2 regions of the Achromobacter sp. JCM 18799 genome follow, and region 1 is predicted to be linked to the other one. Evidence: predicted binding sites of a transcription regulator. Region 1 holds the regulator's gene; the other holds the start of a gene.

Region 1 (15,150 bases):
CGCCGCTCTTGGGATCGTAGAAGAAGGTATGTTCGTCGACTTCCTCGGCGTTGTCGGTGTGGCGGATGAAGACCAGGTCCACGTGTTCGTACTTGCGCGACAGGAACAGGTAAAGCAGCGAAAAGAAGCGCTTGGCCAGATCCTTCTTGTTTTCGTCCATGGAGCCCGACACGTCCATCAGGCAGAACATGACGGCGCGCGCCATGGGGATGGCCACCGACACCCGGTTGCGGTAGCGCAGGTCCAGGTCATCCAGGAACGGTACGCGAGCCAGGCGTTCGCGGCAGCCTTCGACATCCTGCTCCAGCGCCTTGATCTCGTCGGCTGGAGCGCCTGCTTCGAGCGCCTTGGCCAGGCGCTCCTCGGCATCCTCGAGATCGGCGCGCGCCTTTACGCCCAGCGACACGCGCCGCGCCAGCGAGGACTTGAGCGTGCGGCTGATGCTCAGCATGCTGGGCGAACCCGTGGTCGTGTAGCCGGCGCGTTGCCATTTCTTCTGGCTGACCTCGCCCAGCTGCGTGCGCGCCATGTGCGGCAGCTCCAGGTCCTCGAAGAACAGGTTCAGGAATTCGGCCCGCGACAGGCTGAAGGTGAACTGGTCGACCGATTCGCCTTCGCCCGGCTCGGAGCCGCCTTCCCCCTGCCCGCCCTGCGGCCGGTCGAAGGTGTCGCCCTTGGCAAACTCGCGGTTGCCAGGGTGCACGATCTCGCGGTCGCCGCCCTGGCCGTGGTGGAAGGACGGCTCGGAGATGTCGCGGGCGGGCAGGTTGATCTCCCCGCCCTGGTCCATGTCCTGGATGGAGCGGTCACGGATCATCCCGTGTACCGCCTTGCGGATCTGGTTCTTGTAACGCCGGAGAAAACGCTCCCGGTTGACGGCGCTCTTATTGCGCCCGTTAAGACGGCGATCGATGAGTGAATTCATGATTCACCTCGCTCAGGAAGACTTCCTCACACGGAGATACCACTCGCACAGCAGCCTGACCTGCTTTTCCGTGTAGCCCTTTTCGACCATGCGATCGACGAAGCTCTGATGCTTGGATTTGTCCTCGGCCGACGCCTTGGCGTTGAACGAGATCACCGGCAACAGGTCTTCGGTGTTCGAGAACATCTTCTTCTCGATCACTTCGCGCAGCTTTTCATAGCTGGTCCAGGTCGGGTTGCGGCCGTTGTTGTTGGCCCGCGCCCGCAGCACGAAGTTGACGATCTCGTTGCGGAAATCCTTCGGGTTGGCAATGCCAGCCGGCTTCTCGATCTTTTCCAGTTCGTCGTTGAGCGCGCTGCGGTCGAAGCTTTCGCCGGTTTCCGGGTCGCGGAATTCCTCGTCCTGGATCCAGCAGTCTGCAAAGGTCACGTAGCGGTCGAAGATGTTCTGGCCGTATTCCGAGTACGACTCGAGGTAGGCGGTCTGGATTTCCTTGCCGATGAATTCCGCGTAGCGCGGCGCCAGGTAGCCCTTGATGAATTCAAGATAGCGCCGGCGGATTTCCTCGGGATAGTCCTCGCGGCCGATCCGCTGCTCGAGCACGCACATCAGGTGCACCGGGTTGGCGGCGACTTCGGTCTGGTCGTAGTTGAAGACGCTGGACAGGATCTTGTACGCAAAACGCGTCGACACCCCGGTCATGCCTTCGTCCGTGCCGGCATAGTCCTTGTATTCCTGCAAGGCCTTGGCCTTGGGATCGACGTCCTTCAGGCTTTCGCCGTCGTAGACGCGCAGCTTCGAATAGATGCTGGAATTCTCGGGTTCCTTCAGGCGCGTCAGGACCGAGAACTGCGCCATCATGTCCAGCGTTCCCGGCGCGCACGGCGCCGTCGACAGCGAACTGTGGTGCAGCAGCTTTTCGTAGATGCGGACCTCTTCCGAGACCTGCAGGCAGTAAGGCACCTTGACGATGTAGATACGGTCGAGGAACGCCTCGTTGTGCTTGTTGTTGCGGAAGGTCTGCCATTCCGATTCGTTCGAGTGGGCCAGGATGGCGCCGTTGAACGGGATCGCGGAAAAGCCCTCGGTGCCCTTGAAGTTGCCTTCCTGGGTCGCCGTCAGCAAGGGGTGCAGCATCTTGATCGGGGCCTTGAACATCTCGACGAATTCCAGCAGCCCCTGATTGGCCAGGCACAGCCCGCCGGAGTAGCTGTAGGCGTCCGGATCATCCTGCGAGTGGCGATCGAGCATGCGGATGTCGACCTTGCCCACCAGCGACGAAATGTCCTGGTTGTTCTCGTCGCCGGGTTCGGTCTTGGCGATGGCGATCTGGCGCAGCACCGACGGGTTCAGGCGCACGACGCGGAACTTCGAAATGTCGCCGTCGAACTCCTTCAGGCGCTTCACGGCCCAGGGTGACATGATGCCGCTCAGGTAGCGGCGGGGAATGCCATATTCCTTTTCAAGCGTGTCGCCGAAACGTTCCGGATGGAACAGTCCGAGCGGCGATTCGTTGACCGGCGAGCCCTTCAAGGCGTAAATGGGATAGGCCTCCATCAGCGACTTGAGCCGCTCCGCGATGGACGACTTGCCGCCGCCCACCGGGCCCAGCAGATAAAGGATTTGCTTGCGCTCTTCCAGTCCCTGCGCGGCATGCTTGAAGAACGCGACGATCTGTCCGATCACGTCCTCCATGCCGTAGAACTCCTGGAACGCCGGGTAGCGTCGGATGGTCCGGTTGGAAAACAAACGGGAAAGACGTGGGTCGTTGCGCGTATCCACGATTTCGGGTTCGCCTATGGCCGCCAGCATGCGTTCTGCGGGGCTGGCGTACGCCATGGGATCGCTTTTGGCGAGGTTGAGGTACTCCTCGAGAGAGAGTTCCGATTCCTGCTCTCTTGCATACTGCGACTTGAAGCCTTCGACGATGTTTTGCACGGAAACCTCCTACAACACGCGAAAAATCCAATACGTCCCTACCTGCCCCCATTGTGCCTCAGCGCTCGCGCATTACTAGACAATCTCGCGATAAGCACTGTCGGCCGGATGGTATGTTGCTTTCGCCACACATCAACCAAAGGCATGATCAGGCCCTTTCCAATTAGGCTGCACTCTTCGGATGCAAGTTCCGTCAGGGAATGCAACTTAAGTGAATAAGTTCACTCGTTCGACTTCAGCATATCGCTGTATGCGTGCGTGCATGATGCGTCCGCACATGAAATGCTCAGCAATGATTTGAAGGGAAGAGCGATGTCCCAGGGATTTTTATGATGCGGGTATAAACCCGATGCGCCCGCTGTGCGATGGCAGCGGACGGTCTGAACGGCGCATGGCGTCTTCGTTCAGCAGCGTGCAGGTTCGGTTGTGAAAAGCACCGATGACACCGCACGAGGATCCGTGGTGACGAGGGCGCGTGGCATTGCACGGTGTAGTCCATCAGTGCGTGGCGCCAAGTCATGTGCCTATGCTAAAGCCAATTGACGTTTTTGTGGCAATTCATTTAGCGCAACGCCAAAAATAGTCATGTCACGCGCTTTCAGATTTATGCAATAGACACGCGCTGCAACTGCGCTGACGTGCGCAAACTTGATGACATATCAATGGCGCCAGCGCATCGCGATTGCCTGCCGGCCGCGGATTACCGACGCCTGCGCGATTGGCAGCCGCAAGCGCAGAGTGCTAATACCCCTTGCGGCGGCGATAGAATCACGCATTCGCAACGCGCCGCGCATCTGGCGCGCATGCTTCCACCACCCGTCGTCGTCGCCGCGTCATGCCTTTCCAATCCTGGCCAGCCGCATGAAAGCCCTCGCCAAACGCTGTTGCGCAGCGCTTTGCAGCGTCTCGCTGCTGCTTCTGGCCGCTTGCGGCAAGCAGACGGATCTGCCGGGTGACGCCTATGTCTGGCAACGCGTCTGGACGCCGCCCGTCAGCCAGGCGCTGGCCGAGAGCGCCGACGTGGTGCGGGCATGGCGCGTGCTGGTGGCGGAAATGAACCCGGATGGCAGATGGTTCACTGCTGCGCCCGATCTGGCCGCACTGGCTGCGGCCAGGCGTCCTGTCGTCATGGTTTTCCGCCTGGACGGCCGCGCCGATGCGCTGCCGGCGGCGGACGTGCTTGCGCGGATCAGGGCCGCGCGTCCCGCATGGGAAAGCGCGGGCATCGTCTTGGCCGGCATCGAAATCGATTACGACTGCGCCACCTCCAAATTGCCTGCCTACGCGGCTTTTCTGGAGACCTTGAAGCATGGCCTGGGACCGGACCTGCCTTTGTCGATAACCGCGCTGCCGACCTGGCTTGGCGGGTCCGGGCTCGACGCGCTGCTGCGGATTCCCGATGAAGCCGTGTTGCAGGTCCACGCGGTGCTGAGTCCCGAACAGGGGCTGTTCAATGCCAAGCGCGCAAGCGCCTGGCTTGCGGCTTTCGCGGATCGCACCCGGCGGCCGTGGCGCGTGGCGTTGGCCACCTATGGCAGCCGCGTAAGCTGGAACGACGACGGCAGCATTGCGGCGGTCGAAAGCGAGCGCCCCGCCCTGCTGCCAGGCGGCCGCGCTAGCGAACTGGTGGCCACGCCGGCGGCCATGGCGGCCTTCATCGATGAGATCCACCGCTCCCGCCCGCGCGGACTGGCGGGGATCGTCTGGTTCCGCCTGCCCACCGCGCGCGACGAACGCGCCTGGAGCCTGGCCACCTGGCGCGCCGTGATGACGCGCCAGCCCCTGGCGCCGGCGTTGTCCGTCACGGCGCGCGCGGCCGGCGGCAGCGGCGCGCAGGACCTGATACTTGCCAACAGCGGCAACGCCGACGCGGCCCTACCCTTCGTGATCCGCTGGGAAGGCGCTTGCCGCGCGGCCGACGGCATCAATGGCTACACCCTCGAACATGATTCCGGCGGCGCCTTCCTGCGCCGCTCCCAGAATGGCCTGCTGCATGCAGGCGGCCAACGCAACATAGGCTGGATACGCTGTGAAAACGGGCCCACGAGCTTCCATGTACAACCGTAAATCGCTTGCGGCGCTGCTGCTCCTGATGGGCGGCGGCATCGTCATCGCCTGCGGGCCGGAGTTTCCCGCCCAACTGCTCGACGACCGCGCGGCCACGCTGCGCGCGACGCCGGCCAACGCTTTCGGCTATGAAACCGCGCGCCTGGTGGACGCCAGCGATGCGCTGCGGGCCCGCGAAGCCTATGAATTGCCGGACGGCAGCTACCAGCAGAACGCCTTGCCGGAAGACCGCGATCCCGCGCTCACGCCGGCGCAGCGGGCCAGCGCCCGCGCCATGCGCGCGCAGGCCGACGGCGACCGGGCCTATGCGCTGGGCGCCGATTTGCCGGCAGCGGTACGTCTTTACACCGCAGCCGCGGTTGACACGCATGCCGCCCGCGAAGCGCCGGATGCCCACCGCCTGCTGGAGCAGGCGCGCGCCCGCTACCGCGCCATCCTCCAACTGCCGCCGCAGCAAGCGGCGGCGCGCAGCGTCTGGGCCGCCTATATGCTGGCGGAAATCGGGGACGAGGCAGAATCGGCCTCTGAAGACGCCGAGGCGCAGCGGCAGGCCGCGGCGCAAGCCTATGGCCGCGTGCGACAGCTGGCGCGCGACGGCGCGCCGGACCCGCTGGGCTTGGCCGTGGCCAGTTACGGCCAGGAGGCGCGCCTGTTCCTCGCCGGGCCGCAAGGACAATGCAGCTATATGGAGTTGGTCAACGCCGAGCCTTGCATGGACGCCATTCCCGCGGCCTCGCTGAAGCATGCGCTGCGCCTCTATGCCGAACAGGCCGCGCGCGACTCCGCGAGCGGCAATGCGTCGCTGCGCATGCTGGCCGAATGGGCCTTGGAAGATCCGGCGCGCACGCGCCGCCTGATCGACGATCCTGTCGCGCAGCGCCTGTTGGTGGCGTACGCGCTGGCCAGGGTCGGCGACATCGTGGATGGCAGGCCGGACAGCGCCAGCGATCCCTACGCCGCCTACGACACGACGGGCCAGGTGGGGTTGGCCGACGCGGCGCAAGGGCACGACGTTACGCCGAATCCGGCGCTGCAATCGCTGGTTGCGGCATTGGAAAGCCAGGATCTGAAGCAGGTGCCGGATGCCGACCGCGTGGCCGCGCTGGCCTACCGCATTGGCCGCTACGAGCTGGCGCAAACGCTGGCAACGCGGCTGGACACGGCCTTGGCCTGGTGGGTGCGCGCCAAGCTGGCGCTGCGGCAAGGCGACACGTTGGCGGCAGCCCGGGCCTATGCGCAGGCGGCACGCGCGTTTCCGCGCGCCGACGGCAGCCTGGAAGCTGTCGGCGCGGCGCGCCTGCTGGGCGAGCAAGGCGTGTTGACGCTGTCGCGCGGCCAATACGTCGAGGCGCTGGATCAACTGCTGCACGCCACCGTGAAGGACGATCCGGCCAACCCGGCCGAGGGCTTCTGGCTGTCCACCCCGTACTGGAATGATGCGGCCTACGTCGCCGAGCGCGTGCTGACGACCGCCGAACTCAAAGCCTATGTAGACCGGCACGCGCCCGCCACATCGACGCCGGCGGGGTCCGCGCCGCGCGACCCGCAGAATTTCTACGACTGGACAAGACAACACCCCGTCACCGCCTCCGATCGCCTGCGCCTGCTGCTGGCGCGCCGGATGGTGCGCGAAGGTTCGATCGAGCAGGCGCTGCCCTACTTCCCGGCCGATTCGGACGCCCGCTACGCCACACTGGAAAACACCGACGGCAAGTGGGAAGTGCGGCTGCAGGAAACCCGCCGGCTCGCCGCGGAGTATGGCGCGGCCTTGCGTCGTGCCGGCAGCGCCTGGGGCCGCACCGCACGGGCACAAGCCTGGTACGAGGCTTCGCGGCTGGCGCGGCGCGACGGGATGGAAATCATGGGTTTCGAGCAGGAGCCGGATTTCGCAGTCTATGGCGGCAGCACGAGCTATGGCGCGGGGCGCAGCGCGGTCCCAGGCTGGAAGGCGTATGACGGCGATCCCGGCACGCCCGAGACGCCGGCGCTGCGGGCCGCGGCCGCGCTGCCGGGTCCGTTCGTCACCGAAGAGGAACGCCGCCGCTATGCCGCCAGCGAAGCGCAGCCCTACGCCCGCTTCCACTACCGCGAGATCGCGGCCAATCATGCGCTGCGCGCGTCCGACGAGCTGCCGCGCCGCTCGCAGGCCTACGCCGCCGTGCTGTGCCAGGGCGCCCGCTACATCATCGACGATTCCCCGGAACTGGCCGCCACGATCTACCGCCGCTATATAGAACACGGCGCACGGGTCCCGTTCAGCGGCTCTTTCGGCCGCGAATGCGCCGCGCCCGATTTCCAGGCGGCTGCCTGGTTCCATTACACGCAGGCTGGAAAATCGTGGGAACGCCTGCGCCGCGACCATCCCGGCCTGCTGCTGGCGGCCGCGTTGCTGGCCCTGGCCGGCGGCGCCGCTGCGATCCTGGCCTGGCGCTACACCGCGGCGCGTACAGGGCGCCGCCTCTAAGACAACTCAGGGAGCTCCACGCGCCGCGTCAGCTGATTCCAGGTGTCGGCCACCCGGGCGCGCACGCGCAGATCCGCGCCCACCGGGGCGGTCTCGATGAATTCATAGCGCCTGGCGCCGTCCAGGTGCTCCAGCATGGGCAGGCGGACCATGCCGGCCGCGTCGCCCAGCAGCACCGGCGCCAGGTACAGCAGCAACTCATCCACGCAACCCGCGGCGACCAGCGCGCCGCTCAGGCCTGCGCCGGCTTCCACGTGGACCTCGTTGAACTGTTCCTGGGCCAGCCAGCGCATCATCGCCGGCAGGTCGACCCGGCCGGGCGCCTCGCCCGGCAGCAGCACCACGCGGGCGTTCCTGGCCTGCAGGCGCGCGGCCTTGGCCGCATCTACACGAGCCGTGAAGATGATGACCTCGGCGTCATCGAACAACCGTGCGTCCTCGGGGATTTCAAAACGGCCGTCCACCACGGCCTTGCGCGGCTGGCGGGGTGTGTCCACGCCTCTGACATTGAGCTGCGGATCGTCTTTCAGCACGGTACCCATGCCGGTCAGCACCACGCAGGCGCGGGCGCGCCAGCGGTGTCCGTCGGCGCGGGCCTCGGGCCCGGTGATCCATTGCGAGACGCCGTTATGCAGCGCGCTGCGTCCGTCCAGCGAGGCGGCCATCTTCATCCACACCCACGGCAGGCCGCGGCTCATGCGCGAGATGAAACCCGCGTTGATCGCCAGCGCCTCGCCACGGCAGACGCCAGTGGTCACCGCGATGCCGGCATCGCGCAGGCGCGCCAGCCCCTGGCCGTTGACCAGCGGATTGGGATCGCCCAGGGCCACCACCACCCGCGCCGGCCTGGCCGCGAGCACGGCGTCCACGCAGGGCGGCGTACGGCCGAAATGGCTGCAGGGTTCCAGGGTGACATAAAGCGTGGCGCCTTCCACCGATTCGCCTCGCGCCTGGACGTCGCGCAAGGCGCAGACTTCCGCGTGCGGACCGCCCGGCGGCTGCGTGGCGCCTTCACCCAGCACGCGGCCGTCGCGCACGATCACGCAGCCAACCCGGGGGTTGGGCGCGGTGGTGTACATGACGGTCTGCGCCAGCGCCAGGGCGCGCCGCATCCAGAAAATGTCGTCGTTGTCGCTGGGAATCATCATGACCAGGATTGTATGTCCGCCGCCGGGCGGGCAGGCGGTTTGGCAGCGGCTCCACGGGGCATCGGCAACCAATGTCCGTTTTAGGCCGATGGCGGTCTTTCGCCGCGCTCGCCGCCGCACCGGATTGCAGTAAAAATAGCTGCACACCCCTACAATTTGCCCTCCAGGAGCGCGGTTCATGAAACAAGCACTGATCGTCATCGACGTACAAGACTCTTTCCGGCAACGTCCGTTTTGGGATGAAGCCGAGTATCCGGCGTTCGTGGAGCAGATCCAGTCCCTGATCGACGCGGCCCAGGCCCGCGACATTCCGGTGCTGCAGGTATTCCACACCAGCGTATCGAACGACCCTGCCAACCCCTTCTCGATGGCCTCCGGCCACGTCAAGACGCTCAAGGAACTGCGCATCGCCCCCACCGCCGTGTTCCACAAGACCGTGCATTCCTCGCTCTATGCCAAGGACGCGGACGGCGCCAGCCTGCAGGACTGGCTGGTGAAGCACGGCATCGAAGGCATCATCGTCAGCGGCATCCGTACTGAACAGTGCTGCGAAACCACTTCGCGCCATGCCAGTGACGCCGGCTACAAGGTGGTGTTCCCCACCGACGCCACCCTGACCTTCGCCATGCAGAGCCCGTCCGGCCAGCACTACACGCCGGCCGAGATCCGCGACCGGACCGAACTGGTGCTGCAAGGGCGTTTTGCCCGCATCGCGCGCGCGGCCGACGCGCTGGCGGCCTGACACTGGCGGGGGGCCGCATGGTTCCGGTGTATTTCGTGCTGACGCGGGGCGTGGTGCTGCTGGACGTGGCAGGCCCCGCGGAGGCCTTCCGCGTGGCCAACAAGCTGGTTCCGGGCGCCTTTGAACAGCATTTCTGCGGCCCGTCCCGGGAGGTCGAAAGCGGCCTGCCCGGCCTGCACCTGGCGCATATCCAGGCCCTGCCGGCCAGTCTGCCGCCCGAGGCCCTGGTCATCATTTCAGGCGTGGTGGGCAAACCCACCCGCCTGGACGACCCCGACTCGCGCGCCATCATCGACTGGCTGGCCGTCCGCCATCCCGCGGACGGCTTCACGCTGATGACGGTATGCGCCGGCGCCCTGTTCGCCGCCGCCGCCGGCCTGACGCGGCAGCGCGACTGCACCACCCACCACACCTGCCTGGAACAGCTGGCCAGCATCGACCCGAGCGCGCGGCTGCATGACAACCGCATCTTCGTCGAGGACGGCAAGCTGGTCAGCAGCGCCGGCATCACGGCCGGCATCGACCTGGCGCTGCACATGGTGTCGCGCCATTGCGGGCCGCGCGTGGCCAGCGAAACGGCGCGCGACATGGTGGTCTACCAGCGGCGCGCCGGCACGGATTCCACGCTGTCGCCCTGGCTGGACCATCGCAGCCACATGCATCCGGGCGTGCACCGGGTGCAGGACGCGGTCATCCGCGATCCGGCAGCGCCCTGGTCGGCCCAATCGCTGGCGGACCAGGCGCACACCAGCGCGCGCCATCTGACGCGGCTGTTCCGCGAACACGCGGGCTGCACGCCGATGGACTATCTCTATCAGATACGCGTGGCGCTGGCGCGCGACCTGCTGCGCGATACCCGGCTGGACCTGGAGCGCGTGGCGGAAAAGTCGGGATTCGGCTCGGCGCAGCACATGCGCCGCGTGTGGCGCAAGTTCCAGCCGCTGACGCCCAGCCTGGCGCGTGCGGCTCCCACCATGCAATGACGGCGCCGCAGCGCCGTCATTTTCCAGCATCGGCTGAACCGCAGCCCTGCTAGTCCTTGCGCAGCTTGCCCGGCAACAGCGGCCCCTGCATCTCGCGGATGGCTTCGACGAATTCGCCGATGTCCTCGAAACTCTTGTAGACCGAAGCGAAGCGCACGTACGCGACCTTGTCGAGCTTGCGCAGTTCGTTCATGACGAGCTCACCGATGTGTTCGCTGGGCACTTCACGCAGTCCGCTGGCCAGCAACTGTTCTTCGATGCGCGCGACCGCGGCGTCCACATCTTCCGTGCTGACGGGGCGCTTGCGCAGCGCCAGGCTCAGGCTGGCGCGCAGCTTGCCGGGATCGTAGTCGCTGCGGCTGCCGTTGCGCTTGACGATGGAGGGCATGGCCAGCTCCACCCGCTCATAAGTGGTGAAGCGCTTGTCACAGGACAGGCAGCGACGGCGACGGCGTATGGCGTCGCCTTCTTCGGAGACCCGGCTATCTACGACCTGCGTTTCGGCATTGCCGCAAAATGGACACCGCATGTGTGATCCCTAAAGGCACTGAGGGGGGCAATATTTGAGCATATTGTAACGAGGCGTCCAGCCGCCAGCGCCAATACGGGCTAATCCGCCCCCGTATTTTTTACCAGGACGGCGCCGGCCGCCTGAAAGCAAAGGGACGGCGCCTTGCGGGGCCGTCCCTGGTAGACCGCTGCGGCCGGGCCACAGCCCGCCGCAGGGATGCTCGCTTACTTCTTGCCGTAGACCGGCAGGCGCGAGGTCAGTTCGTTGACACGGGCACGCACGGCGGCGATGTTGGCTTCGTCGCGCGGGTTGTCCAGCACGTCGGCGATCAGGTTGGCGGTCAGCTCGGCTTCCGCCTCGGTGAAGCCGCGCGTGGTCATGGCCGGCGTGCCCAGGCGGATGCCGCTGGTCACGAAGGGCTTTTCCGGATCGTTCGGGATGGCGTTCTTGTTGACCGTGATGTGGGCCTGGCCCAGCACGGCTTCCGCTTCCTTGCCCGTGATGCCCTTGGAACGCAGGTCCACCAGCATGACGTGGCTTTCGGTGCGGCCGGAAACGATGCGCAGGCCGCGCTTGACCAGCGTGTCGGCCAGCACCTTGGCGTTCTTGACCACTTGCTGCGCGTAGTCCTTGAAGGCGGGCTCCAGCGCTTCCTTGAAAGCCACGGCCTTGCCGGCGATGACGTGCATCAGCGGACCGCCCTGGATGCCGGGGAAGATTGCCGAGTTGATGATCTTCTCGTGCTCGGCCTTCATCATGATGACGCCGCCGCGCGGGCCGCGCAGCGACTTGTGCGTGGTCGAGGTGACGAAGTCGGCGTGCGGCACCGGGTTGGGGTAGGCGCCGCCGGCGACCAGGCCGGCGTAGTGGGCGATGTCGACCATGAACAGCGCGCCGTTTTCACGGGCGATGCGGGCCATGCGCTCGAAGTCGATGTGCAGGGCATAGGCGGAGGCGCCAGCCACGATCAGCTTGGGCTTGTGCTCCTTGGCCAGTTGCTCGACCTGGTCATAGTTCAGGACTTCGTTTTCGTCCAGGCCGTAGGAGATGAAGTTGTACAGCTTGCCCGAAGCGTTGACCGACGCGCCGTGCGTCAGGTGGCCGCCTTCGGCCAGGCTCATGCCCAGCACGGTATCGCCCGGCTTCAGGACGGCCATGTACACGCCCTGGTTGGCTTGCGAACCCGAGTTGGGCTGCACGTTGGCGGCTTCGGCGCCGAAGATCTGCTTCAGGCGGTCGATGGCCAACTGCTCGACCACGTCCACGTATTCGCAACCGCCGTAGTAGCGCTTGCCCGGGTAGCCTTCGGCGTACTTGTTGGTGAGCTGCGTACCCTGGGCTTCCATGACGGCCGGGCTGGCGTAGTTCTCCGAGGCGATCAGCTCGATGTGCTGTTCCTGGCGGACGTCTTCCTTCTGGATGGCGGCCCAAACGTCCGGGTCAGCCTTGGACAAGGTGAGGTTGCGGTCAAACATGACGGGGGGTTCCTGAGGCGGTAAGAGAGGAGAAAACTGCGCCCGGGTGGGTAAACCCGGAGAATGACGGATAGTTTACCCCGTCGGGCAGGATCAAATGCGCCCAAAATGCAGGGAACCCGGGCAAAATTCCCGGCATGGGCGCGAAAACCACGCCATCCTCCGCGGCCGGAAAAGCCGCCTCAATCCGACTTGAGAAACTTTCATGCAAAGCGCCACGCTCATAACCTACTCATTAGTAGCTGCGGTCAGCGTCGTCAGCCCCGGCCCGGCTACCATGCTGGCCATCCGCAACGGCGCGGCGGGCGGGCTGCGGGCCGTCCTTCCGTCCACCCTGGGCAACGTCACCGGACTGTTCCTGCTGTCGGCCGCCGCCATGCTGGGACTGGGCGTGGTGCTGCAATCGTCCGCCATGCTGTTCACACTGCTCAAGCTGGCTGGCGCGGCGTACCTGCTCTACCTCGGCCTGCGCCACCTGCTGGGCCGCTCGACCATCGCACCGCCCGCTGACGCCTCCGCGCCGGCGCCGCGCAGCGCCGGCCGGCTCTATTCGGAAGCCGCGCTCGTTGCCACGCTGAACCCCAAGCCCATCCTGTTCTTCACGGCGCTGTTCCCCCAGTTTCTTAACGCCGCCGAGCCGTTGCTGCCGCAGTTCTTCATCCTGACGGGCATCTTCACGGGCATGTCGCTGGTGTCGCTGCTGGCCTACGGCACCTTGGCCCACCGCGCCCGGCGCCTGCTGCGCCAGCCCCGCATCGTCACCTGGATCAACCGCCTGGTCGGCGCCATCTTCATCACTTTTGGATTGGCGCTGCTGCGGCTCAAGCGCGCAATGGGCTGAGGAAATAGAAAAAGGCCGCAGTCGCAAGACTGCGGCCTTTCGGCGGCGCGGCGGATCAGGCCGAGGTGGCGCCGATCTGCTTGGGAGCCAGTTTCGGATTGAGCGTATACGTGCCGGTCAGCGACGCCTGCGCCAGCACATGCTTCTGGATCGCGCGCAGCGCGTCCTCGCCGGTGAAGGAGCCCTGCAGGTTCAGCGTGGGCACGTCCAGCGCATACAGGGTGAAGACGTAGCGGTGCGGGATGGCGTCGTTCCAGGGCGGGCACGGACCGTCATAGCCGAAGTAGTCGCCGCTCATGTCGTGGTCGTTGGCGAACCAGGACGAGTACGAGTTGATGCCCTGGCGCGCATCCATCGGCGCCAACGGGCCGCCCTTGCCGCGCGGCGTGATGCCGCTGGAGAAGGTGCCTTCCTCGATGTCGCGCAGATCGGCCGGCAGATCGACCAGCACCCAGTGGAAGAAGTCCACGCGGGGCAGGCTGGCCGGCACCTCGCGGCCTTCCTGGTTGACGTCGTCGGGCTCGGAGGGCACATCGGGGTCATGGCAGATCAAGGCAAACGACTGCGTGCCCGCCGGAACTTCGTCCCAGGAAAACTGCGGGTTGAAGTTGTCTGCCAGCGCGACGTGCGATTGCGCATCGATCCTGCCGAAGGCATAGCGTTCGGGAATCGACTCGTTATCGGAAAAGGACAAACTCGAAAGTTTCATGTCGTGCTCCTTGATGTGCCGCAAAGGCCCCACTGCCCCTGTCTGTACCCTCAGCGTATCAAAACTTCGCAATCATGGGTTCAAGTTAACACGCGCAAATTTGCGCTTGCCCACCTGAACGACGTAAGTCCCCGCCGGCAATTGCAACGATTTGTCTTCCACGCGATCGCCGTTGACGCGCACGCCGCCCTGCTCCACGTTGCGCTGCGCTTCCGAGCCGGAAGCCACCAGGCCGGCCTCGCGCAGCAGCTTGAGAATGCCCACCGGCGCGCCGCCAATGTTCACTTCGGGAATGTCGTCGGGGATGGCGCCGTCGCGGAACCGGGCTTCGAACGAAGCCAGCGCTTCGTCCGCGGCCTTGGCGGAATGGAAGCGCGCGATGATTTCCTGGGCCAGCATGACCTTGGCGTCGCGCGGATTGCGGCCGCCATCGATCTCCTGCTTGAGCGCGGCGATGTCTTCCAGCGAGCGGAACGACAGCAACTCGAAGTAGCGCCACATCAGCGTGTCGGAAATCGACATGAGCTTGCCGAACATAGAATCGGGCGACTCCGAAATACCGATGTAGTTGCCCTTGGACTTGGACATCTTCTCTACGCCATCCGTCCCGACCAGCAGCGGCATCGTCAAGATGCACTGCGGCTCCTGGCCATACTCCTTCTGCAGCTCGCGTCCAACCAGCAGGTTGAACTTCTGATCGGTGCCCCCCAGCTCCAGATCGGACTTCAGCGCCACCGAGTCGTAGCCCTGCATCAGCGGATACAGGAATTCATGCACCGAGATCGGGATGCCGCCCTTGAAGCGCTTGGTGAAATCCTCGCGCTCCATCATGCGCGCGACCGTGTAGCGCGACGCGAGCTGGATCATGCCGCGCGCGCCCAGCGGATCGCACCATTCGGAGTTGTAGCGGATCTCGGTGCGGGCCGGATCCAGCACCAGGCTGGCTTGCGCGTAGTAGGTCTTGGCGTTGGCCTCGATCTGCTCGCGCGTGAGCGGCGGGCGGGTGTTGTTGCGGCCGCTGGGATCGCCGATGGTGGAGGTGAAGTCGCCGATCAGGAAGATGACGTTGTGGCCCATGTCCTGCAGCTGGCGCATCTTGTTCAGCACCACCGTGTGGCCCAGGTGGATGTCCGGCGCGGTCGGATCCAGCCCCAATTTGATGCGCAGGGGCACGCCCGTGGCGCGGCTCCTGGCAAGCTTGCGGGCGAATTCGGACTCGACCAGCAACTCATCGCAGCCGCGCTTCGCTATACGCAGATCTGCTTCGACTTCGGGGGTAATCGGGGCTTCTGAGGGTGACATGGCAGGGGGACCAACTCGGCTTCAGCCGATAAAAAGGTGTAAAAA
Region 2 (15,150 bases), 2.5 Mb from region 1:
GGTGATGCGGCACTCGAAATCGATGCCGGCAGCCAGCAGTTGCGTCAGGCAGGCCAGCGCGGGGCGCTGCGAATCGCGGCGGCCGGTGACGTCGTCATAGCCCTGGGCGTCGGCCTTGATGTCCAGGCCGACCCAATCCAGATGGCGCAGCACGTCGGCCAGGCGCAGGGGATAGATGCCGGCGGTATGCAGGCCGACGCGGTAGCCCATGCGCCGGACGTCGCGGATCATCTGCGGCAGGCGTGGTTCGCTCAAGGGCTCGCCGCCGGAGAACACGATGGCGTCCAGCAGGCCTTTGCGCGTTTCCAGGAAGGCGCGGATCTCGCGCCAGTCGTAGCGGGCGGCGCGGGTCTGGAGTTCGACGTTGTGGCAGTAGTGGCAGCGCCAGGGGCAGCCCGCGATGAATACGACCGCCGCCAGTTGTCCGGGCCAGTCCACGGTGGAAAACGGCACCAGCCCGCCGACGGCGTGTGAATGCCGCGGCAAGGGCTGGGCCACCGGTTGCGGCGCAGTCGGGTAGGCCGGGCGCGCCGTCAGCCGCCGCGTGCCCGGGCCGCAGCCCGGGGTCGACGCGGCGGCTCGCGTGGCGCCCTCAGGCGCGGCGTTCGACGAAGAAGCGGCGTTCATTGAATTCGCCCTGTTTGCCGGTGTTGAAGGAAGTGACAGGGCGGTGGTAGCCCATGACGCGGGTCCAGATCTCGCAGCGCACGCGCTGGCTGTCGTCCAATTGCGCGGCGGGAGCGGTGGCGACTTCGGGAGCGATCAAGGTTTGCATGGCGGTTCCTTATGGAGTGGATGCCGGGCGGGCTGCCCGGCGGTCCGGCCTGGGGGCTGGCCTTTACAGCCCTAGGCCGGGGTGCAGCATGCCGCTTGCTTGGCCAGCAGTTCGGCATCGCATTTCGGGCAGAACTCGTGGTGCCCCGCCAGATAGCCATGGTTGGGGCAGATGGAGAAGGTCGGCGTGACCGTGATGTAGGGCAGCCGGAAATTCGACAGCGCGCGGCGCACCAGCTGCTTGCATGCGGCGGAAGAAGAAACGGCTTCGTTCATGTACAGATGCAGCACGGTGCCGCCGGTGTACTTGCCCTGTAGCGTTTCCTGCGGCTCCAGCGCATGGAAAGGATCGTCGGTGTGGCCCACCGGCAGCTGGCTGGAGTTGGTGTAGTAGGGCTGCGTCTCGCTACCCGCTTGCAGGATGGCGGGATAGCGCTTCCTGTCTTCGCGCGCGAAGCGGTAGGTGGTGCCTTCGGCGGGCGTGGCTTCCAGGTTGTACAGGTGGCCGGTCTGTTCCTGGAACTCGGTCATGCGGTCGCGCACGCGGTCCAGGAGGCGCACGGCCAGGGCGTGACCCGCGGCGGTGGTGATGTCCTCGGCGTCGGCCGTGAAGTTGCGGACCATCTCGTTGATGCCGTTCACGCCCAGCGTGCTGAAGTGATTACGCAGGGTGCCCAGATAGCGGCGGGTATAGGGGTAGAGGCCCTGATCGATGTAGCGCTGCACCACCTTGCGCTTGGTTTCCAGCACGTCGCGGCCCAGTTCCAGCAGGTGGTCCAGTTGCTGCATCAGCCGCGCTTCGTCGCCGCGGCAGGTGTAGCCCAGGCGCGCGCAGTTGACCGTCACCACGCCGACCGACCCCGTCTGCTCGGCCGAGCCGAACAGGCCGTTGCCGCGCTTGAGCAGTTCGCGCAGGTCCAGCTGCAGGCGGCAGCACATGGAGCGCACCATGTGCGGCTCCAGGTCCGAATTCAGGAAGTTCTGGAAATAGGGCAGGCCATAGCGCGCCGTCATTTCAAACAGGCGCTCGGTGTTGGGGTGGTCCCAGTCGAAGTCGGGGGTGATGTTGTAGGTGGGGATGGGGAAGGTGAACACGCGGCCCTTGGCGTCGCCAGCCATCATGACTTCGATGTAGGCGCGGTTGATCATGTCCATCTCGGTCTGCAGGTCGCCGTAGGAAAAAGGCATTTCCTCGCCGCCGATGTACGGGATCTGGTCCTTCAGGTCCGGCGGGCAGGTCCAGTCGAACGTGAGGTTGGTGAAGGGCGTCTGCGTGCCCCAGCGGCTGGGCACGTTCAGGTTGTAGATGAGTTCCTGCATGGACTGCTTCACGTCGGCGTACGTCATGGCGTCGCGGCGGATGAAGGGCGCCATGTAGGTATCGAAGGAGCTGAACGCCTGCGCGCCGGCCCATTCATTCTGCAGCGTGCCCAGGAAGTTGACGATCTGGCCGATGGCCGCGGACATGTGGCGCGGCGGCGTGGCTTCGACCTTGCCGGGGATGCCGTTGAAGCCTTCGGTCAGCAGCTGGCGCAGCGACCAGCCGGCGCAATAGCCGCTCAGCATGTCCAGGTCGTGGATGTGGATGTCGCCTTCGCGGTGGGCGCGGCCCGCCTCGGGCGCGAACACGTTGGACAGCCAGTAATTGGCGGTGACTTTGCCCGCCACGTTCAGGATCAGGCCGCCCAGGCTGTAGCCCTGGTTGGCGTTGGCGTTGACGCGCCAGTCGCGCTGGTCCAGGTATTCCTCCATCGCGCTTTCCACGTCCACCAGCGTGTGGCGTAGCGCGCGCAGCCGGGCGTGCTGTTCGCGGTGCACGATGTAGGCCCGCGCGGTGCGCCAATGGCCTGCCTGGACCAGGGCTTCCTCGACGCGGTTCTGGATGGTCTCGACGCCAGGGCAGGGGTTGCCTTCCAGCGCGGCGATGACGGTGTCGGTCAGGACTTGCGCGCCCGCCAGATCCAGTTCTCCCGTGCTGCTGCCGGCGGCCGCCATGGCTTGGGCGATCTTGTCGCGGTCGAACGCCGCGACCCGGCCGTCGCGCTTGAGGATGTGCTGGATATGCATGACTGACACCATATGTAGTAGGGTGTGGAAACTCTACCACCACATATGGTGCAGGAATTGCCCCGCACCGCCGGGATATCAGGCTTGCTTGATGCGCGTCAAACCTGCGCTTCAGAAGCCGATGCCGACCCCGGCCAGGGATATTGCCACGGCCAGCGCCGCGGTACGGGCCGCCGGACGCGGCGCCCATGACAGCATGCCGACCCAGAGCAGCGCGCCCGCCGACAGCCAGCCCAGCCATGCGACCACGCCCACGGTATTGCCCCACAGGCCCACGCAGGGCAGCAGGGCCAACGCCAGCAGCAGCACGCCGGCGCCGCGCAGCACGCGGGTATGGCCGGCGGAGGGATCGCGTCCCCAGACCTGATCATAGTGGCGCGGCATGGCCAGGCTCAGGCAGGCCATGCCCGAATAGGTCAGCAGCAGCGCCATGGAAATTGCGTACAGGTCGTTGGTGTTCATGCGGCCGCCTCTGCGTCACTGCGGGGATTGCGCCGGACGGGCGCGGATGCGGGCCGTCGCCACAACAGCAGGGCCGCCCAGCCCGATAGTACGCCGAATGCGACGGACGTCAGTTCGACGCCGGCGCTCTCCCAATCGCCGCGCGCGATCTGCGCTGCCGGATGGTCGCCCAATGTGATGAACGACAGCGCCGGCAGCAGCAGGCACAGCGCCGACAGCAGCACCAATTGCGAGATCCAGGCGCGGCGCGGGCTGCACAGCCAGGCATGCGCCAGGGTCAGCGCCCACGCCAGGAAGAAGCAGCGCAGTTCCCAAAGCGCGCGGTTCTCCAGCGCCACGGGCAGCAGGCGGTTGGCCCAGAGGTAGCTGATGCAGGCGATCGCCAATCCGGCCAGCGCGGCCACGTTCAATCCTTCTATCAGCCGGTACATGCGCGCCGTGGCGCTGCCGAACTCGCCGCCATGCTTGGCGCGGCGCTTGACCATGAACAGCAAGGCGCCCGTGCCCATCATGGCCGCGCCCGCCAGGCCGCAGACGAAGTACAGCCAGCTGATGCCCAGCCCGCCGAACTTGGACATGTGCAGGTCGCTCATCACCTGGAACGTCAGCGCCGGCGCGCCGCCGTGCACGCCGCCCGCGGGCCGCAGGCGCAGCAGCTCGCCGCTGGCGGAGAACTCCGCCATGCCCGTGGTGGCGCTCAGATTGCGGAAGGTGTCGGCGTCTTCGTTCCAGCCATAGACGCCGATGCGCATGGAGCTGTCTTCGGGATTGTTGATGACGATGGCGCGCGCGGTCTGCCCGATCAGTCGTTCGCCGCGGGCCACGATGGGCTCGAGCGCCGGCATGGCCAGCGCCACGCCGCTGCGGGCGGGCCGTTCTTCGCCCGTCAGCTCGGCCAGGTACAGGCGGCTGGCCTGCGGGCCGGCGCCATAGGTCGCCGTGACCGGGGCCGGCATGAGCTGGGCGCTGGAAATCACGATTCCCGTGTAGGCAATCATGAACTGGAAGGGCAGGGTCAGCACCGCCACCGCGTTGTGCGCGTCCAGCCAGGACCGTTGGCCCTTCTTGGCGCGGAAGGTGAAGAAGTCCTTGAAGATGCGCTTGTGCGTGACCACGCCGGAAATCAGCGCGACCAGCATGGCCATGCTGGCGAAGGCGACGATCCACAGCCCCAGGCCGGCGTCGTGCAGCGTGTAGTGGAAGTCCACGAAATGCGTGCCGCCCATCGTCGCGCGGCCTTCGGCATCGTGGTGGTCATCCAGTTCGGCGCCTGTCTCGGGGTCGAGCTCGGCATCCGCATATAGGCCGTTCTGGTCGAACCAATAGGCCGTCAGGCCGTTTTCGTGAAAGCGGTCCACCGGCCAGATTTCCCACATGCCGGCGCCGGCATGGTTGCGCGCCATGTAGTCCACCGCCAGTTCCAGCCGGCGGGCGCGGTCCACCGGCACGCTTTCCTTTTGCGCGGCCAGGGCTTCCGCCTCGCGGTGCTCGGGCGTCATCCAGTGGGTAATGGGCTCGGAGAAGACGGCCAGCGATCCCGTCAGGAAGACGGCGAACAGCAGCCAGGAAAACCACAGGCCGACCCAGGTATGGAGCCAGGCCATGGATAGGCGGAAACCGGATTTCAGGACGAGCCTCTTTCTTGTTGGGGCCGCCGCGAGCCTGGCGGTCTGATTTTATTGAGAATGGTTCCAATTCTAGTCTAAATGGGGACGAGGTTGTCCTTGCCCACAGTCTTGTATTTTTTGCCGCGGAGGCGGCATCCGCTCCGAGCTGCCGCAGGGCAATTGCCATCGCGCGGACCGGGCATGGCGATTGCTGGGTAGGCGCTCCATCCGCATATCCGCCGCAGGCATGCGCGGATGCCCATCCAGAAGAGGAGCGCCCAATGAAACGCAAAGCCGGAAATGCCTCGCAAATCGAGGAACTGCTGTACCAGGCCCTGGAAACCGAAATTGGTGGCCTGGCCGTGTACGAAACCGCCGTGTCCTGCGCGGTGAACGAGGATCTGAAAAAGGAATGGCTCGGCTATCTGGAAGAAACCCGCACCCACCGCCGGGTGCTGTTGACGGTGTTCGAGCAGCTGGGCCTGGACCCGCAGGCGCAGCCGCCGGGCCGCCAGGTCGTGCGCCACATCGGCGAGGCGCTGGTCAAGGCCATGAAGATGGCGATCAGCGCTGGCGATCCGCACGCCGCCCAATTGGTCGCCACCGAATGCGTGGTGCTGGCCGAAACCAAGGATCACGCGAACTGGTCCCTGATCGGCGTGATTGCCGAACAGCACAGCGGCGACGAGGCCAAGGTGTTGAAGCAGGCTCACGACGCCGTGGCCACGGACGAGGACCATCATCTCTATCACACGCAGGGCTGGTCGCGCGAGCTGTGGATCGAATCGCTCGGATTCCCCGCCGTGCTGCCGCCTCCCGAAGAGGTCAAGCAGGTCGAGACCGCCATCGGCGCCTCGCGGGCCGAGCAGGCGCGCGGCAAGATGCTGAGCCACTAGGAGATTGCGATGCCAGCCAAGAAAGCAGCAGGCAAGGGCGGCGCGGGCGCGGCCGTGGACACTGCCTATCTGAACACGGACAGCGGCCCGGCGTCCGGACCCGCGGGCAAGCCCAGCCACCCGGCGGCCAAGCGCGCCGCGGCCGTGGGCGAAACGGCCGCCGCGATTCCCCACAATGCCGGCAAGGCGGCGGAGTACGGCGAAGAAGGGGCGCGCTGCCCCTATGCCGGCGCGCACGTCGCGGCAGCGGATCCTTCCGCGACGGCCAGTTCGCTGTCCGAAACCGAGACCTCGGCCAAGACCGGGGGCGCGGCCGCGGCCGGCGTGAATGCGGCCGACGGACGGCTGGAGCGCGTGCGCGCCGATGCTGGCGGGCAGATGCTGACCACCAACCAGGGCGTGCGCGTCAGCGATAACCAGCACTCGCTCAAGGCGGGCCTGCGCGGGCCGGCTTTGCTCAAGGACTTCATCCTGCGCGAGAAGATCACGCATTTCGACCACGAGCGGATTCCCGAACGCATCGTGCATGCGCGCGGTTCGGCGGCGCACGGCTATTTCGAATGCTATAAGCCGCTGACCGACCTGACCGCCGCGTCCCTGTTCGCCGAAGCCGGCAAGCGCACGCCGGTGTTCGTGCGCTTTTCGACGGTGGCGGGTGAACGCGGCTCCAAGGACACGGCGCGGGACGTCCGCGGTTTCGCCGTGAAGTTCTATACCGACGAGGGCAACTGGGATCTGGTCGGGAACAACATGCCGGTCTTCTTCATCCAGGACGCGATGAAATTCCCGGACCTGGTGCACGCCGTCAAGCCCGAGCCGCATCATGGCATGCCCCAGGCCGCGTCCGCGCACGATACCTTCTGGGACTTCGTGTCGCTGATGCCGGAATCCACTCACATGCTGATGTGGCTGATGTCGGACCGCGCCATCCCGCGCAGCTACCGGATGATGCAGGGCTTTGGCGTGCATACGTTCCGCTTCGTCAACGCCGCGGGCGAATCGCGGCTGGTGAAGTTCCATTGGAATCCCATTCTCGGCACGCATTCGCAGGTGTGGAACGAAGCCGTCAAGGTGTCTGGCGCGGATCCCGACTTCCACCGCCGCGATCTTTGGGAGGCGATCGACGCCGGCAATGGCCCGCAGTGGGAGCTGGGCGTGCAGGTGTTCACCGATGAGCAGGCCGAAGGCTTCAGCTTCGACGTGCTGGACGCGACCAAGATCGTGCCCGAGGAGCTGGTGCCCGTGGTGCCGGTGGGGCGGATGGTGCTGGACCGCAACCCCGACAACTTCTACGCCGAGACCGAGCAGGTCGCCTTTTGCGCCGCCCACATCGTGCCGGGCCTGGACTTCACCAATGACCCGCTATTGGCAGGGCGCATCCACTCCTACGTGGACACGCAGATTTCGCGGCTGGGCGGCCCCAACTTCCATGAAATCCCGATCAATGCGCCGCTTGCGCCCGTGCACAACAACCAGCGCGACGGCATGCATCGCCAGGCCATCCACCGCGGCCGCGTGGCCTACGAGCCCAACTCGCTTGCAGGCGGCTGTCCCTTCCAGGCCGGCATGGAAGGCTTTGTGTCGTTTCCGGAGCCGGAGACGGGCGACGAACTGCGAGGGCATCCTGAAAAATTCGCCGAGCATTACAACCAGGCGACGCTGTTCTATGAAAGCCAGGCGGACTGGGAAAAGCGCCACATCGTCGACGCCTATGCCTTTGAGTTGAGCAAGGTCACGGTGCCGGCGGTGCGCCAGCGCATGGTCGCGTCGCTGCGCAATGTGTCTGAAGAACTGGCGCGGGGCGTAGCCGACCAACTGGGCATGGGCTTGCCTGCGCCCTTGCCGCGGGCGATCGAGCTTCCGCCCAAGCCGGAGGTCGAGGTGTCGCCGGCATTGTCGTTGGCCGCGCGCCCTGGCGACGGCGGCATCGCCACGCGCAAGGTCGCAATCCTGGTGGCGGAGGGAGCGGATGGCAAGAGCGTGTCAGCCGTGGCCCAGGGCCTGATCGCGGCGGGCGCCATTGTGCGGCTGGTCGGGCAGCGCATCGGACCCGTTCCGGCGGCCGGGGGCGGCACGCTGGATGCCGACGCCTCCCTGGACAACCATCCTTCGGCGCTGTTCGATGGCGTGGTGGCGGCGGGCGGCGAGGCCGCCGTGGCCCGCCTGGAATCGGACGGACGCGCGCTGGAGTTCCTGCGCGACGCCTACCGCCATGGCAAGACCTTGATGGGCATGGGCGAGGGCGTGCAGTTGCTTGCCGCGGCGGGCCTGTCCGCCGATCCGGCGGATGGCGGACTGCTGACGATGGACGCGACGGCCCCCGCCAAGAGCGTGTCGTTCTTCATCGAAGCCCTGGGCCGGCATCGCCACCCGCAACGGGAGACTTCGCCGCCCAGGGTTTGACGTGGCCTCGGTGGCCGGGTGCGCATGCATCTTGACAAGGCATCGGCGCCTGCCAATACTCGTTCAGCAAGTCGGGGCGAGCGCGTCGGCGCTTGCCGTCCTTTTCCTTTCGAGATCAGGGGGCTGTATGCGTCGCGCATCCGTTTTGCCTATGAGTATCCGCGGCTGGCTTTGGGCCAGCCTTTTTTTGTGGGTTACCTGTTTCTTCCTCGCGCCGCAGGCCAGGGCGGAGTCCGCGGCAGAGCTCAGCCGGGAAGCGCAGGGTGCGCTGGATCGCCTCTACCAGCAGGAACCCAAGACGCGTTTACTGGGCGACAAGGCGGTGGGCGTGCTGGTGTTCCCCCGCATCCTGAAGGGGGGGCTGCTGGTCGGCGCGGAAACCGGCGACGGCGCGCTCATGCGCGGCGGCAAGGTCCAGGCCTACTACAACATATCGGCGGTGTCGTTCGGTCTTCAGGCCGGCGCGCAGGAGTTCAGCTATGCGCTGTTCTTCATGAATGAGCCGGCGCTGCGGTACCTGGACCAGAGCGACGGCTGGTCGCTCGGCGCCGGCCCCAGCCTGGTCGTGGTGGACGACAGCTATGCCGCCAGCATTACCACCACCACCCTTAGCCAGGACGTATATGCCGTGCCATTCGGCGGACAGGGACTGATGGCGGGCATGGGCCTGGAAGGGTCCAAGATCACCCGCACCCAACCGGACTGAGGCCAGGCGTCAGCCCGCCGCGGCTAGTCCAGGGTGATGCCGGCGCGGGCCGCCACTTCAGAAAAGGTGCGCAGTTCCTTCGTGATCTGCGCCTTGAAGGCCGGGGCGGGCAGATACACGGGATCGAGCGCCAGGTCGGCCACCGATTTGCGCACCTGCGGGTCTTCCATGATTTCCGCCACGGCGCGGCTCAGGGTGTCCACCACGGGGGCCGGCGTGCGCGCCGGCGCCACCAGCGCGTACCAGCCCACGAAGGAAACATCCGCCATGCCGGCCTCTGCGAAAGTCGGCACATCGGGCAGTTGCGGCATGCGGCGTTCGCCCGTCACGGCCAGCGCGCGGATCTTGCCGGCGCGGACCTGCGGCGCGGCGGAGGACACGGTGTCCACGCCCAGGTCGACCTCGCCGCCTATCATGGCCGTGACCAACTGCGCGCTGCCCTTGTAGGGCACCGGCAACATTTTGGCGCCCGCGGCCTCGGCGTACATCTCGCCGGCCAGGTGCGGCGCGGACCCGGGACCGAAGGTGCCGTACATCAGGCCGCCCTTGGCGCTTTGCTGCCGGGCCAGCGCCGCCGCTTCCTGCACGGTGCCGGCCGCCAGGCCGTTCTTGGCCAGCAGCACCACGGGCGCCATGGCGACGATGGCGATGTGTTCGTAGCTCTTTTGCGGATCGTAGGGCAGGCCGGGCTTGAGCGCCGGCAGCACGGTATAGGTGGTGCTGCCCGACAGCATCAGGGTGTAGCCGTCAGGCTGCGCGCGCGCCGCCGCTTCCGCGCCGATCACGGTGGATGCGCCCGGGCGGTTTTCCACGATGACCGGCTGGCCGAACTTGCCGGACAGCTTGTTGGCCAGCAGCCGCGCCACGGCGTCGGTCGCGCCGCCCGGCGTGAAGGGCACGACGATCTTGATCGCCTGTTCGGGATAGGCGGCATGGGCGCCGCCCGCATGCGCGGCGGCGGCAAGGCTTGCGGCCACGAGGGCGGCGCGGAGTTTGACGTTCATGTCGGAGATCCCGGTCACTTGGTGTTGGAAGACGGAGTTGCGGCCGCCAGGCGCAGGGCGCTGCCCTGGTCGCCCAGGTCCCAGAACAGGCCGGCCATGATGGCCAACCCCTCGCGGGCGACGCTGCCCAGCAGGTGTTCGTTGGGTGCGTGCTGGGCGCAGGCGGGATAGGAATGCGGCACCCACAAGGTGGGCAGGCCCAGCTGGTCGGCGAAGATGTCGTTGGGCAGGGAACCGCCCAGGTTCGGCAACAGCGCCGGCCGCTTGCCGGTGCTGCGTTCCAGCGAGGCCGCGGCCCAACGCACCCAGGGATTGTCGGGCGACAGACGGGTGGCGCCGGCCTGCATGCCGATGCGCACTTGCACGTCCTCGAAGCCCGCCGCGCGCAGATGCTCCTTTACATGCGTTTCCAGCGCCCGCCAGTCCGTGCCCACCACGAATCGCAGCTGGCACCAGGCCACGGCTTCGGGCGGGATGGCGTTGACCGGCTTGGCCGGATCGCCGGCGCCAAAGGTCAGGACGTCCAGGCTGTTCCAGCCGAACACTTTTTCGGGGGCGCTCAGCCCGGGTTCGCCCCACCAGGCGTTGATGTCGGGGTCGTCCTCGCCGCCGCCGACTTCCAGGTCGGCCAGCGCCTCGGCCACCGCGTCCGGGATGGGGGGCGGACGCAGGCCGGGCACCGTGATGCGGCCGCGCGCGTCCACCAGCGTGGCGATGGCATGCGCCAGCACGATGGCGGGGTTGGCCAGCAGGCCGCCCCAGTTGCCCGAGTGATAGCCGCGTTCGCGCGCACGCAGCTTCAATTCGAAGTTCACCGCGCCGCGCGAGCCCATGAACAGGGTAGGACGCCGGGCGCTCAGGCGCGGGCCGTCGCTGGCGATGAACACGTCCGCCGCCAGGGCCTCGCGCTGCGCCTCGCAGAAGGCGGCCAGTCCGGGCGAACCCGCTTCCTCGCCGGTTTCGATCAGCCAGATCGCGTTGAAGCCCAGCGCGCCGCCGCGCGCGGCGATGACCTGGCGCAAGGCTTCCAGGTTGATGCTGTGCTGGCCCTTGTTGTCGGCGGTGCCGCGCCCGTACCAGCGGTCACCCTCGACCTGCAGGCGCCAGGGATCGCGGCCGGCTTCCCAACGGGCGGCATTGCCGCGCACCACGTCGCCATGGCCGTACATCAGCACCGTGGGCAGGCCGGCCTGCTCGATGCGCCGCGCCACCAGGATGGGCAGGTCGGCGCCCGAGGGATTGGGATGCACCTCGCAGGCGAAGCCCAGCTCCTTGAGCAAGGGCACCAGTTCTTCATTGAGGTAGGCATGCTGGGCCGGCGCCTGGTCGGGCACTTCGCTTTCCGTCGCGTAGGCGACGCGACGGGCCAGCGCGGCATGCAGGTCGCCATTGTCGTAGGCTTGAACGGCTTGGAGCAGGGCTTGTTCGCGTGTCACTTGGGCGGCTGGGATTCTGAGGGAGACACAAAGTTATTACGCTTCATAACATGCCACAATTAGATAATTAGCATTCTTTCGTTGCTATAAAGGCATGGGTAAGAGGGGCCGTCATGATTTCGCTGGGCTTGAGGTACTTCCTGGAGGTCGCGCGCTGCGGCTCCATCGCGGGCGCCGCGGCGGCGCAGCACGTGGCGGCCTCGGCCGTCAGCCGGCAGATCGCCAAGCTGGAGGACGGGCTGGGCATCGCGCTGTTCGAGCGGCAGGCGCGCGGCATGGAACTGAGCGAGGCCGGCCGCCAACTGGCGGCGTACGCCAATGCCGCCGCGCTGGAAGCCGAGCGCGTCACCACCGAGATCCGCCAGCGCAGCCACCTGGGCGACGTGACCATACGCCTGGCCTGCACCGAGGGTTTCGCCCACCGATTCCTGCCCATGTGCATGGCCGAGTTCAAGCGGGTGCGGCCCGAGGCCCGCTTCCATCTGCATGTGGAGCGCCCCGAGGAGGTCAGCCGCCAGATCCTGGAAGGCCTGTCGCAGCTGGCGCTGCGCTACACCACCGCGCAGGACGACCGGCTCAAGACCGAATTGCTGGTGCGCGCGCCGGTCTATGCGGTCATGTGCCGCAACCACCCGCTGGCCAGCCGCCGCAGCCTGAGCGTGCGCGACCTGACCAAGGTGCCGCTGTCGCTGGGCGACCATGGCACCACCGTGCGGCAGCTGTTCGACGCGGCCTGCGCCAATGCCGGGCTGCATATCGAGCCGGCCTATGTGTCCAATCATTCCGCGGCCTTCCTGCCCATGCTGCCGGGCAGCGACATCGTGGCGCTGTCGGGCTACCTGACGATGCTGGGACAGCGCGACGGCGAGGGCTTGGCGGCGGTGCCGTTCAGCAATCCGGAAATGCGGCAGCGGAGCATCCAGGTCCTGACCTTGCAGGGCCGGACCTTGCCGGCGCTGGCGCGCGAATTCCTGGAGTTCATGGCGCAGCGGCTGACGGCCACGCCCAAGGCGCCGGAAGGGTAGCGGGGCCGCCGCGGGCAGCCCCGGGACGGTGCCTCAGTCCAGCGAGATATTGGCCTCTTTGACCACGGCCGCAAAGCGCGCCGAATCGGCGTCGCGGGCCTGGGCCAGCGCGGCGGCGTCCTGCGGCCAGGCGTCGAAGCCATAGGTTTCGAAGCGTTTGCGCACGGCGGGCGTGACCACGGCCTGGGCGATGGCGGCGTTGATGCGCTTGACCACGGCATCCGGCGTGCCCTTGGGCGCGAAGGCCGCGACCCAGGTCTTCAACTCGAAGTCCTTGGGGCCGCCGGCCTCGCTGACCGTGGGCACGTCCGCGTAGGAACCCAGGCGGGACGGCGCCGCCAGCGCCAGCAGCTTGACGCGCTTGGCCTGGTACAGGTTCTGCACCGTGGCCGCCGTGCCGAAAGCCCAATCGACCTCGCCATTGGCCACCGCCGTGTAGAGCTGGGCCAGGTCCTTGAAGGGCACGTGCGTCATGCTGGTCTGCGTGGCGGTCTGGAACATGGAGGTGCCCACGTGCGCCACGCTGCCCATGCCCCAGGTGCCGTAGGTCAGCTTGCCGGGCTGGGCCTTGGCCGCCGCGATCAGGTCGGTGACGTTGTTCCAGGGGGACGAGGCCGACACCACCATGAAGAAATGCGTGGTGTAGATCGGCGCCACCGGGACGAAATCCTTGACCGGATCGAAGGGCAGGCTGCGGTAGAGCTGTGGTTGCAGCGTCATGTGGGTGTTGTCCACCACCGCCAGCGAGTAGCCGTCGGGCGTGGCGCGCTTGACCTCGCCGATCGCCAGCCAGCCGTTGGCGCCAGGCTTGTTCTCGACGATGAGCGGCTGCTTCCAGGCCGCCGTGAGCTGTTCGCCCAGCATGCGGGCGACGGCGTCGGGGCCGCTGCCCACCGAATAGGGCAGCACGATGCGCACCGGCCGTTCGGGGTACTTGTCGGATTGGGCCTGTGCCGAGGCGCAGGCCAGGGCGCCAGTCAGCGCCAGGCACCAAAGAGTATTTTTCATGTCTCCTCCACTTTCCATGGATGGTTTTTGCGGCGCTTCCCCGCGCCGCTTATCGTTGAGGCCGCAAGTGCGGGTGCGCCGCGGCCGGGTACTCACACCAAAACAGTGCGCCGCTCAGGACACGGCCGCCGCCTCCGGGTGCAGCGCCTCGTAGGCCGCGGCGAAGCCCGGATCGCGCTGGCGCAGGTCGTCGTGGCTGACCTGGCCCGTGCGGCGCATGTAGTCGTAGGCGAAGGACACCGGGTCCAGGTGCATCTTGTCGGCCACGTTCTCGTACCAGTCCAGGCTGCGCGCGGCGGCGCTCTGGAAGTTGGACGAAGCCGGGCGGCGCTGCGCCTCGAAGTGCGCGAACGCGGCCTGCGTGTCGTCGGGATGCTGCGTGAGGCCTTGATGCAGCGCGATCGCGTCCTGCATCGCCATGCGGGTGCCGGAGCCGAGCGAGAAATGCACGGTGCGCAACGCGTCGCCAAGCAGGACGATGTTGCGGTGCGACCAGCGCTCATTGCGCACGATGTTGGCCTCGAACCAGAGCGAACGGTTGCCCAGCAGTTCGTTGGCGCCCAGGTCGGCGCGGAAAACTTCTGCGCAATAGCGGCGGCTTGCGTCCTCGCTGGCCGCGTCCAGGCCGGCGCGTTGCCAGGTGTCCGGGTCCACTTCCACCAGGAAGGTGCTGAGGTCCTTGCTGTACTGGTAGCTGTGCGCGATGAAGATGCCGTGGTCCGTTTCGCGGAAGATCAGCGACACCGGATGAAAGCGCTGGCGCGTGCCGTACCAGGCGAACTTGTTGCGGCGGCGTTCGAAGCTCGGCCGGAAGTGTTCGGCGTACTGCTTGCGCACGGCGCTGTTGCTGCCGTCGGCGGCCACCACCATGTCCACTTCCGCGGCCAGCCGCTCCACGTCGTCGATCCGCTGTTCGTGCAGGATCTTGACGCCCGCTTCCAGGCAGGCGCGCTCCAGGACTTCCAGCATGTCGATGCGGGCCGTGCGCGAGAAATGGTTGCCCTGGACCTGCACGCGGGCGCCCTGATGGATGATTTCCATGTAGTCGCAGCGTTCGTGGTGCGCGACAAAGGCCTTGAAGAATTCCGGGTCGGCTTCGCGCAGGAAGGACAGGCCGATGTCCGAGAACACCACGCCCCAGCCGTAGGTGGCGCCGCGCGGGTTCCGTTCGTACACGGTGATTTCATGCTGCGGCGCATGCTTCTTGGCGAGCAGCGAAAAGTACAGGCCGGCGGGGCCGGCTCCGATGACGGCGATCTTCATTTGGCTTCACTCCTGTTTGCTTCGGCCTGCGCGCAGGCTTGCTGATATGACTGCAGCGCGCCGCGCAGCGCGGCGGGCACTTCGATGGCGCGCCGTTCGCCGCGCGCCACGCAGATCGGGGTCAGCCTGGCGTCGAACGCCGGCTGGCCGCGCACGCTGCCGGCCACGTGCAGGGTGTAGGTGCGGGTGCGGATTTCCTCGACCCTGACGCACATGTCGAATTCCTCGTCGGGCCACAGCGAGGCCTGGAAGTCGAAGGACAGCGCGCGCGTCGGCGTGCCGAAGCCGTGCTCATCCTTGATGCGCTGCGGCGTGCCGTTGAACAGGTGGCCGTAGAACAGTTCGGCCGCTGACAGCACGTATTCGCCAAAAGTGACGGTGTAGACCACGCCGGCGGGATCGCAGTCGCCCCATTTGACGCGGCGGCGCACGATGAAAGGCGTTTCGCTCAAGACGTATTCAGTGCTGGTCATTGCCGTTCTCCCGGGCCTTTGCGGCT

The links. Region 1 encodes NrdR, which represses ribonucleotide reductase genes. Its sites were predicted from a motif close to CACNANATNTNGTG; they were not measured.
Region 2: ACZ5YA_RS03915 (ribonucleoside triphosphate reductase) is a predicted target of NrdR. The motif match lies at 2,848-2,861, and genes of this name have one in related genera.

What each region holds. Positions count from the first base shown of each region.
Region 1 covers NZ_AP043866.1:5,420,973-5,436,122, reverse strand. Annotated here, with positions in the region: gene ACZ5YA_RS25630 (YeaH/YhbH family protein) at 1-925, opposite strand, end outside; gene ACZ5YA_RS25625 (PrkA family serine protein kinase) at 938-2,854, opposite strand; gene ACZ5YA_RS25620 (DUF3142 domain-containing protein) at 3,725-4,930, shown strand; gene ACZ5YA_RS25615 (hypothetical protein) at 4,917-7,394, shown strand; gene ribD (bifunctional diaminohydroxyphosphoribosylaminopyrimidine deaminase/5-amino-6-(5-phosphoribosylamino)uracil reductase RibD) at 7,391-8,506, opposite strand; gene ACZ5YA_RS25605 (cysteine hydrolase family protein) at 8,721-9,284, shown strand; gene ACZ5YA_RS25600 (GlxA family transcriptional regulator) at 9,302-10,267, shown strand; gene nrdR (transcriptional regulator NrdR) at 10,317-10,796, opposite strand; gene glyA (serine hydroxymethyltransferase) at 11,003-12,253, opposite strand; gene ACZ5YA_RS25585 (LysE family translocator) at 12,459-13,094, shown strand; gene ACZ5YA_RS25580 (YbhB/YbcL family Raf kinase inhibitor-like protein) at 13,150-13,803, opposite strand; gene tyrS (tyrosine--tRNA ligase) at 13,876-15,105, opposite strand.
Region 2 covers NZ_AP043866.1:779,873-795,022, forward strand. Annotated here, with positions in the region: gene ACZ5YA_RS03905 (anaerobic ribonucleoside-triphosphate reductase activating protein) at 1-627, opposite strand, end outside; gene nrdD (anaerobic ribonucleoside-triphosphate reductase) at 593-775, opposite strand; gene ACZ5YA_RS03915 (ribonucleoside triphosphate reductase) at 847-2,841, opposite strand; gene ACZ5YA_RS03920 (DUF3325 domain-containing protein) at 2,953-3,303, opposite strand; gene ACZ5YA_RS03925 (PepSY-associated TM helix domain-containing protein) at 3,300-4,907, opposite strand; gene ACZ5YA_RS03930 (ferritin-like domain-containing protein) at 5,192-5,806, shown strand; gene ACZ5YA_RS03935 (catalase) at 5,816-8,209, shown strand; gene ACZ5YA_RS03940 (lipid-binding SYLF domain-containing protein) at 8,397-8,915, shown strand; gene ACZ5YA_RS03945 (Bug family tripartite tricarboxylate transporter substrate binding protein) at 8,939-9,919, opposite strand; gene ACZ5YA_RS03950 (M20 family metallopeptidase) at 9,934-11,355, opposite strand; gene ACZ5YA_RS03955 (LysR family transcriptional regulator) at 11,469-12,380, shown strand; gene ACZ5YA_RS03960 (Bug family tripartite tricarboxylate transporter substrate binding protein) at 12,414-13,388, opposite strand; gene ACZ5YA_RS03965 (FAD-dependent monooxygenase) at 13,503-14,651, opposite strand; gene ACZ5YA_RS03970 (acyl-CoA thioesterase) at 14,648-15,124, opposite strand; gene ACZ5YA_RS03975 (AMP-binding protein) at 15,111-15,150, opposite strand, start outside.